Regions from separate parts of the Pseudoalteromonas sp. P1-11 genome, predicted to be linked through region 2. Evidence: predicted binding sites of a transcription regulator. Region 2 holds the regulator's gene; each other region holds the start of a gene.
What was found. Region 2 encodes LexA, which represses DNA repair genes until DNA is damaged. Its sites were predicted from a motif close to TACTGTATNNNNATACAGTA; they were not measured.
Positions count from the first base shown of each region.

Region 1: dinB (DNA polymerase IV) is a predicted target of LexA. The motif match lies at 1,725-1,744, and genes of this name have one in related genera.
Region 3: uvrD (DNA helicase II) is a predicted target of LexA. The motif match lies at 1,335-1,354, and genes of this name have one in related genera.

Region 1 covers NZ_LJSP01000006.1:38,737-42,026, forward strand. Annotated here, with positions in the region: gene AN390_RS11835 (leucyl aminopeptidase family protein) at 1-422, opposite strand, end outside; gene dinB (DNA polymerase IV) at 661-1,713, opposite strand; gene AN390_RS11845 (thioesterase family protein) at 2,190-2,612, shown strand; gene AN390_RS11850 (aldo/keto reductase) at 2,680-3,290, shown strand, end outside.
Region 2 covers NZ_LJSP01000010.1:33,282-36,571, forward strand. Annotated here, with positions in the region: gene AN390_RS15230 (Rho termination factor N-terminal domain-containing protein) at 68-319, opposite strand; gene AN390_RS15235 (hypothetical protein) at 551-931, shown strand; gene AN390_RS15240 (PaaI family thioesterase) at 942-1,382, opposite strand; gene lexA (transcriptional repressor LexA) at 1,560-2,177, shown strand; gene coxB (cytochrome c oxidase subunit II) at 2,650-3,290, shown strand, end outside.
Region 3 covers NZ_LJSP01000008.1:4,639-7,928, reverse strand. Annotated here, with positions in the region: gene AN390_RS13870 (peroxiredoxin-like family protein) at 1-272, shown strand, start outside; gene AN390_RS13865 (YacL family protein) at 401-769, opposite strand; gene AN390_RS13860 (hypothetical protein) at 883-1,107, opposite strand; gene uvrD (DNA helicase II) at 1,419-3,290, shown strand, end outside.

The DNA.
Region 1 (3,290 bases), on a different contig from region 2:
TATTCGCGTGCTTCAAGAGGCTGCCATAATGCTTGGCATGCCCCTAAATACGCCACTTCTAACGCATGCTGGTAACGCGCATCTGTATGTAATTTAGGTAAGTAAATAGCAGGGTTTACACTACCCGCGGCTTTTGCTTCGTTAATCGCTAGTTTAGCAGCATCAAAGTAGCGCCTTACATCATCGTAATCGCGGTTAAGCGGCCCCGTAGGTGCTAAAACAACGCGTACATTATCAACCACTAAAAACGTAACTTGTTTACCAATACGAGAATCTACTTTAGCGTGTGATTCGATAGCATCACTTAATGAGTTATTGGCTAATTGAGAAAAGTCATCACTAATTATAATAAGTGCATCGTGAGAAAATGAGTCAAAGCTTGCACTAAGTGATTGTGCAGCTATCGCTTGAGGATATGCCATAAGTAAAACTCCTGTTAGAAAACATAAGGGGCTATTATCGTTGATATAAAAACACAAAACCAGCCAACTGCGATCAGCTCATTTTAATCTGGCAACTTGGTTTTACAGCTAACTAAAGTGACTCCATGTTTTAGAAGAAATTAACAATCACTATATAGTTTTTTGTAAAGGCAGCCCCTGCTTATACCACGTTTAAATTACTTTGCTAAAGCACTTTCAATTGCAAAAAAGCATGTAGTTAATCAAGAATACTCAGTTGCAGATTTAAATTAGGTTCATTTTTAACACCCACTCCAATACCTAATAAACGCACCGGTTGCTGCATACCGCGTTGATACGCCTTAGAGAGTAATTCAGTAAAAATAGCAGTATTTAATTGATGATGAGCTTGATCCGCTGAAGTAACAACAAAGTTTGCAAACTTCACTTTTACACTTAGCTTATTAATACGATTTTGTAGCTGTTGCTTATTAAGGCGCGCTGTTAGCTCTTCCAGTAATTTAGGTAACTGATCTAAACATTCTTGTAAGCTATTTTTATTGTATTCATAGGTGTGTTCAACACTAAGGGATTTACGCACTCGCTCAGTGGTTACTTTACCAATATATTCGCCAGCACATTTTTGATAAAGCGATACACCAAAATTCCCCACGTGCTGCTGCATCCAATTAACGCCTTTCTCGCGAACGTCTTTACCTGTGTATAACCCCTTTAAATTAAGCTTTTCGAGGGTTACTTTGCCCACACCAGGGATTTTACCTAGCGGTAAATTATTTAAAAACGCATCAACTTCATCCGGTAAAACCACAAATTGGCCATTGGGTTTATTTTCGTCACTGGCTATTTTGGCAATAAACTTAATGGGGGCAACTCCGGCAGAGGCAGTAAGGCCGGTATCGTTATAAATATCTGCTCTAATTTGCTGAGCAATAAGCGTTGCGCTGCCTTTGCATGCGGTGCTGTTGGTTACATCTAGGTAAGCTTCATCAAGCGACAGCGGCTCTATTTGATCGGTGTAGCGTTTAAATACAGCGCGTATTTGGTTAGAAATTTCTTTATAAACCGCCATGCGCCCAGGCACAATAACTAAATCGGGACATAATTGCTTAGCGTGGTAGTTAGACATAGCCGAGCGAACACCATATTCGCGCGCTATATAATTTGCTGTAGAGAGCACGCCACGACGGCTATTGCCACCAATCGCTAAAGGCACACTGGCAAGTTTGGGGTTATCGCGCATTTCAACCGCTGCATAAAAGCAGTCCATGTCGATATGAATAAACTTTTTCATCACCACATAACAACTGTTTATTTATACAGCCATTATTAAGGATTCACTTTCATTAAGCAAGTCCATTAAAGCCTGTTTAGCTTGCTAAAGTTAAAAGCGCTACTAGGTGTAGCGTGTTAAACCGTGCAAGCTTTAAACCGCTTTTTTAAAACGGCTGCTTAAAGCGCTTTGATTTTTTAAAGCAATGTAGCCAAAAAACAAATTCCAATAAAAACCCCGCAGCTAAAAGCATTATGCCGCCGGAGGCATTACCCATTGCATAGCAAGCAAAAGACGCTATAAAAACTAAACTGGCTAAAGCCCAATTAATTATATTTTGCATGTGTGTTCTCGTGTGTGTGTTGTCTGTGTTATTTAACTGTAGCCCTAAAAATAAATAGGTACAATCATCTTATAAAAAAACATGGCATTTATTGTCTTGAGCTACAAACACCATATTGATAACCTCATTCATTTAAAACTAAGAGTACACATACATGCAAAGGTTCAAAGATCAGCACCCTATTCATACCGATATCACCGTAGCATGGGCCGATATGGACGCCCTACAACATGTTAACAACGTGGTGTACTTGCGTTATTTTGAAATTGCGCGTATCGATTTTCTAAATAAAATAAATCAGTTTGATACGATAAAACCAGGTGGAATAGGCCCGGTCATTAGTGAAAACAATATTCGCTATAAACGTCCAGTGACCTTCCCAGATACCTTAACCGTAGGTATTACTATTTCAGATATAAAAAGCGACCGTTTTATGATGAATTACTCTGTATTTAGCCATGCTCAGCAAGCTATTACTACCACAGGCTATTCTCAAGTTGTTATGTTTGACTTTAAAACAGGACAAAAAGCGGCGATTTCAGAGCCATTACTATCGGCGCTACACCAATTCGCTTAATTCGGTTTTATTGCGAATTGATATTAATTATCCACTCTCAAGATCTTACATAATTTAAGGATTTTAAATGCAATACAGTCCGTTAGGCAGCAGCGGTGTTGATGTTTCTAGAGTATGCTTAGGCAGCATGACTTGGGGTAAACAAAATACCCAACAAGACGCCGATGAGCAAATAGCTTATGCCTTAGCACAAGGCGTTAATTTTATTGATACTGCCGAAATGTATGCCGTTCCTCCTTCACCAGAGACCTACGGTAAAACAGAGCAAATTATAGGTAACTGGCTTAGTCGCAATGCGCAAAAGCGCGGTAATATTGTATTGGCGAGTAAAATTGCAGGCAATGGCCTATCGTGGGTACGAGATGGCGGCGATATAACACGCAGCGCTGTCATTGAGGCCGTAGATAACTCGCTGAAACGCCTACAAACCGACTACATAGATTTATACCAATTGCATTGGCCTAATCGCTCTACCCCACATTTTGGCAGGCAGTGGCCAGGTAAACTCACTTTTAGTGACGTAGATACTGAGCAACAACAGGCGGGTATGCTTGATATTTTAGAGGGCCTTGATGAGTGTGTTAAAGCCGGAAAAATAAAATATTGTGGCCTTTCAGATGACACCCCATGGGGCATTAGCCAATTTCTAAATTTAGCAAAAGCGCATAACTTACCGCG
Region 2 (3,290 bases):
TTCATAAGCTTACTCTAACTTTATAAAAATAATAAAAAGGAGCGATAAAAAATCAGTGAGGCTGTGTTTAATGCTCACGTAAGGCATTTATTAGCCCTTGTTTACTCATTTTAGAGCGGCCGCTAATGCCGAGCTCTTTAGCTTTATTGTACAGCTGCTTTTTAGTGCGCTGCTCATACTTTGAGGCTTTGCCGCCTTTAACTGCGGTTTTATGAGTATTGCTATTAGCAATGCGCGCGGCTTTTTGTTTGCTCATGCCTTCATCTCGAAGTGCATCGTACTGATCGTCGTTTTTAATTTGCGGGCCATGATCTACCATAATTGTCCTCCTGAAGCGTTTAATTACACAGTGTGTGTATAACTTTCATACATAAACGGTAAAATTAAGCGTAACTAGCCTAACCCGTTTTATAAGGCAAATTAGGTGCCAATGGCGTTTAAACAGGTATTTTCTATGAATAAAGCCATGTTTAGCGCTTAGTTGATTTGGTATAAAAGTAAAACTGCGTTAAAGTTTGCGATGAAACTATAAGAGGGTAAAAAGCAGACAATGTCGGAAATTCAATTTTTAAATGTAGATCTAGAGCTTGAGTCTAAACAAGATATTAGCGCCCTGGTGGCAGACTTAAAGAAAAACGCGATGGTTTTGCATTATGACAAAGACGAATATCGTCAATTGGCGCGTATTGAAGCCTCAGGTGATATAACCACGCCAGACAAAGCAATCAACCACTTATGTGAATTAATAGAGTCGTGTTCACGTAATGCGCTTAAGCAGTGGCTAAGCTGTTCGCGCAGAACGTTTGATATAGGCTTTGAGTCGGGCACGTCACCTAAGTGTTTTAACCAAGCTCTACATGCAGATACACTGCTACGTATATCTGCCATTGGCGCTGGTATGGAAATAACGATTTACCCTATCGAAAAGTAGCCATAGTTAATTATTTGCGCTCGACAACCGCTGCGGTCATTTTTGATACGCAGCAAAGCTCGCCGCGGCTATTGGTTATTTTTATTTCCCATACAGAACTGCGCTTACCAATATGAAATGCACGAGTAACGGCGGTTAAAGTGCCATTTCGAGAGGCCTTTAAGTGGCTGGCGCTAATTTCCTGTCCAACACAATAAAATTTTGTAAAGTCCACGACAAAGTTAGCGGCGTAGCTTGCTACGGTTTCGGCAAGTACCACATTTGCGCCACCATGTACCATACCAATAGGATTATGATGCTCAGGAATAGCAGGCATGGTAGCCACTAGGTAATCATCTCCTATTTCGGTTATTTCTATGCCCATGGTTTTCATTAGCGTGCCTTGGCCGTTTATTCCCTCATCTAACTGTTTGCAAAGCTCTAATGTGATGGGTTGATGCCAAATACTCATAATTACTCCTTTATATTGAAAGCAAATTTATAGCATTTTAAATACTGAACGTCTGTAATTACCTAAAATTTATCCAAGTGCGGTGTATTTGGCTATTTTAAAGCACAATTTAAATTTGCGATTTTTATTTAACTGTATATACTCACAGTTAAATGTACTGTATGGAAAACCAGTTGTATGCGACCATTAACTAAACGCCAAGCTCAAATACTCGAACTAATAAAAGTTTTTATTAAAGACACTGGTATGCCTCCTACACGTGCCGAAATTGCGCAAACACTCGGTTTTAAAAGTGCCAATGCCGCAGAAGAGCACTTAAAAGCGCTTGCCAAAAAAGGTGTTATTAAAATGAAACCAGGCGCAAGCCGTGGTATTCAATTGGTTGAAGAAGAGGAGCCTGAGCAACTAGGTCTACCATTAATAGGTAGAGTTGCAGCGGGTTCGCCTATTTTGGCGCAAGAACATGTTGAGAGTCACTGTAAAATAGACCCACTCATGTTTAAACCAGCCGCCGACTTTTTACTGCGTGTTAACGGCATGAGTATGAAAGATATAGGTATTATGGATGGTGACTTGCTTGCCGTACACCGTACTCAAACAGCAGAAAACGGCCAAGTTGTGGTTGCACGAGTAGATGAAGACGTAACCGTAAAACGCCTAGAAAAAGCAGGCCGAAAAGTATTATTACACGCCGAAAACGAAGAGTTTACGCCAATTGAAGTAGACCTTGAAAACGAATCTTTTAATATTGAAGGGTTAGCCGTTGGCGTAATAAGAAATGCCGACTGGATGTAATTTTTAACTATTTTTAAGTAATATCTATAAATGCGCACTTTTTAGTGTGCATTTTTGTTTTAGAAACAAACCTTCCACCATCTCAAAGCGCCCTAAAATTATTTAGGCTGTAAACTTTTTTTCACTCATACTTTTATCTTCCTAAGCGTGTTACATCCCTTAATTTTGCTCGTATCTTGGCTGTTAAATAACAATTTAATACGCCGTCATTTAGTCAAATTTAAAATATCACTTGATTGTTTTTTATACTAAAACTTGCTTGTTGTACGTTTTTTAGCTAATCATTAATGTGCTGGACTAACAATAACTCACAGCTTTTTAGTTATGAGAACACACAATATACACAAACCTTTTGTTGTCCTAGCGATACCGATCAAAAATAAGATTGGTTAAAAAATAAAAATAACGAATTGGCGTTTAAGCCGTATGCCTCTTCGCTTTGCATTCGCAATAGCATCAAAGGAGCCGTCACATGGGTAAACTGACCTCTACCTTGTGGCTTGTGTTGATTATGTTCCCGCAGCAAGTGCTGGCTAATAGCCAATACAATATGCGCAAGGGCGTAACCGATATAAGTAATAATGTATATCAGCTACACATGACCATATTTTTAATATGTTGTGTGATTGGGGTGATAGTGTTCGCAATAATGTTTTGGGCACTGATTCATCACCGTAAATCTAAAGGGGCAGTTCCTGCCCAATTTCATGAAAGTACCAAAGTAGAAATTCTTTGGACTGCCATTCCGTTTGTTATTTTAATTGCCATGGCAATCCCTGCCACTAAAACCCTCATTGCGATGGAAGATGCCAGTAAGGCCGACTTAACCATTAAAATTACAGGGTCACAGTGGAAGTGGCATTATGAATACATGGGAGAAGACGTAGAGTTTTACTCTATTTTATCTACCCCTCAAGACGAAATAGCCAACCTTGCTAATAAAAACCCTAATTACTTACTTGAGGTTGATAAACCTTTAGTACTGCCAATTAATCAAAAGGTGCGTTTTTTAATGACCTCTGATGATGTTATTCACTCTTGGTGGGTACCCGATTTTGCCGTTAAAAAAGATGCCAATCCGGGGTTTATCAACGAAACGTGGACCAACATTAA
Region 3 (3,290 bases), on a different contig from region 2:
ATTTACTGCTTTCAGATGATAGCCTAACCCTAGCAAAAGCCTTAGGTTTAGCTTATTTTTTAGATGATAAAACAGCCGCTATCTATCGCAATAAGCGCGGTGTTAACTTTGTTGATGCCCAAGGCAAGGTAAACGTTGCCTTACCCGTACCGGCTGTATTTGTAATTGATAAAAACGGCGTTGTGTATTTTCAATACGCAAACCCTAATTACAAAGTACGTTTAACAGAGGAGCTATTATTAGCTGGCGTTAAATCAATAGAAAATCAATAATCTGTAGTTATACCAATCGACTTAAATATTTAACCATTCTAGGGTGCTAAATAGAGCGCTATAAATGCCTAATAACTTAACACAATTGATATTACAAAAAAGGCCAACTAGATTGGCCTTTTAAACATTTAACGCGAGCCACTAAACTCAGCCCACGACTCTATTAAATCTATAAAATCTTCAAAGCCACAACCACTCACTAGGCCATTTTCTTCAAGCATTAAGTCATCATCTTGATAGGCGACTAAATCTTCGCTGTCTTGGTGTAGAGCATGGGCTTCAAATAAGGCTTCGTCTTTAGAGAGTATTAAGTCTATCTCTTGGCCTTTTAACGTTATTGGCTCGTAACTTGTTTTTACCGAGCTAATAAGTGCTTGTACCATCGCGACTTTTTCTTTGCCAATTTCTTCGTTTAACCAGCGGCCAATTAGGGCATGCTCGCTGCTTATTTTAATGCGCAGCCCACTAATAGGGTCACGTATAAATTGATATTCCATAATTTTTACTTTTAAAACGCTAATGCACTAATTATACCCATAAATAGCCTTAAACACCGACCCTAAAACGCAAAATAGCGCCAATGGGCGCTATTAAATAGGTGACATAAAAGCTAACTTCGCGATCTAAAACGTGCAGCATCTATAATCGACCATAAATAAATAATAGGCACGAGTACGAAGCCTACTAATACATAAATAAGTGCGTAACTAATTATAATAGCTAGCGCAAAAAAGATAGCGGCTAAAATTCGCCCTTGTACCAATTGCCCTAAACCAGGAAAAAATATATTACACAACGCTGCAATAACATTACCGCCAGAACCTTGATCAGCCATACTCACCTCTGTAGTTAATTAATTTTAAGTTTTAGTTATTTACTTACTATCACACTTTATGCCAATTTATTAAAGCTTAAAAATCAAATAGTTAAATTACTACTAAATAACTGCTTTAGTATTTTTTACTAAATATAGGTCAATTTGATTATTTTTATTATTAATTATCGTTACTTAAGAGTACAAAAAAGCGACTAAGCGATTAGTTTTACAAGTATTTTTAGAATAGCTGTTCATAAAAACAGTATTTTATTTAGCCTAACAAAAACACCTGTTATACTGCCCTCATTATTGACTGAAAAGGCGTAACGATGGACGTTTCTGAATTACTCGATGGCTTAAATGACAAACAACGCGATGCCGTTGCAGCCCCACTACAAAACATGCTGGTATTAGCAGGTGCTGGTTCGGGTAAAACACGTGTTTTAGTTCATCGTATCGCGTGGTTAATGCAGGTTGAGCAAGCCTCTGCTTATAGTATTTTTGCGGTTACCTTTACTAATAAAGCCGCTAAAGAAATGCGCACCCGTGTTGAAGAAACCCTAAAAGCCCCTGTCGGTGGCATGTGGATTGGTACATTCCATGGTTTATCACACCGTATTTTGCGCGCTCATCACCGTGAAGCAAACCTGCCAGAAGCCTTTCAAATTTTAGACTCTGACGATCAACTTAGAATGATCAAGCGCTTATTAAAATCAATGAATATTGATGACAAAAAATGGCCCGCCAAACAATTTGGCTGGTACATCAGCGCTAAAAAAGATGAAGCCCTGCGCCCTAAAGATATTCAAGCCTACGATATAAACGAGCAAATGATGCTACGTGTATATGCCGCCTATCAAGAGGCGTGTGACCGTGCAGGTTTAGTCGATTTTGCAGAAATACTGCTACGTAGCTACGAAGTACTTAAAAATAACCCTACGCTACTTCGCCATTACCAGCAGCGCTTTGCCCACATGCTGGTAGACGAGTTCCAAGATACCAATACCATTCAATACGCATGGTTAAAGCTACTTGCTGGTGATACACAAAGCATTATGATTGTAGGCGACGATGACCAGAGTATTTACGGTTGGCGTGGCGCTAAAATAGAAAACATTAAACGCTTTTTAACTGATTTTGACGCCGAAACTATTCGTCTTGAGCAAAACTACCGCTCAACCGCGACCATTCTAAAAGCATCTAATGCGCTAATTAAAAATAATTCCGAGCGCATGGGTAAAAGCCTTTGGACCGATGGTAACGAAGGCGAGCCTATATCAATTTATGCCGCCTTTAACGAGCTAGACGAAGCCCGTTTTGTAAGCAGCAAGCTACGCAGCTGGTTAAATGCTGGTAATGCGTTGCAAGACGCCGCTATTTTATACCGTAGTAACGCGCAATCTCGTGTACTCGAGGAAGCCATGCTGCAAGAAGGCTTAAAATACCGTATTTACGGTGGTATGCGATTCTTCGAACGTCAAGAAATTAAAGATGCGCTATCGTACTTACGATTGGTAGGAAACCGCCAAGACGATGCCGCATTTGAGCGTGTAATTAACACCCCTGCGCGCGGTATTGGCGATAAAACACTTAGCCATATACGCGACTGTGCGCGTGCTGAGTCGCTGCCTCTTTGGTACGCAGCTAAAGCAATTGTTGAACAACAACATTTATCGGGTCGTGCGGCAAGCGCTGTTACAAAATTTGTAGAGTTGGTAGAGCACATAGAAGATAAAATTAGCGACCTTACACTGCAAGAGCAAGCCAAATACGCTATTCAAACGTCTGGTTTAATGGCCATGTATCAAGCTGAAAAAGGCGAAAAAGGCCGAGCTCGCGTAGAAAACTTAGAAGAGCTTATTAGTGCCTGCGATCAGTATGAACTCCCCGAAGAAGAAGAGTTTAGCTCACCACTACAAGGCTTTTTAGCCTACACCTCACTTGAATCTGGTGAAGGCCAAGCCGATGAACACGAAGACGCTGTGCAAATGATGACTCTTCACTCTGCTAAGGGCTTAGAGTTTCCACTTGTGTTTATGGTGGGCGTTGAAGAAGGCATGTTCCCATCGCAGCAAAGTAATGAAGAGTCAGGGCGCTTAGAAGAAGAACGCCGCCTTTGTTACGTGGGTATGACCCGTGCCATGGACAAACTTTACATAAGCCATGCCGAAAGCCGTCGTTTATACGGCCAAGAAAAGTAC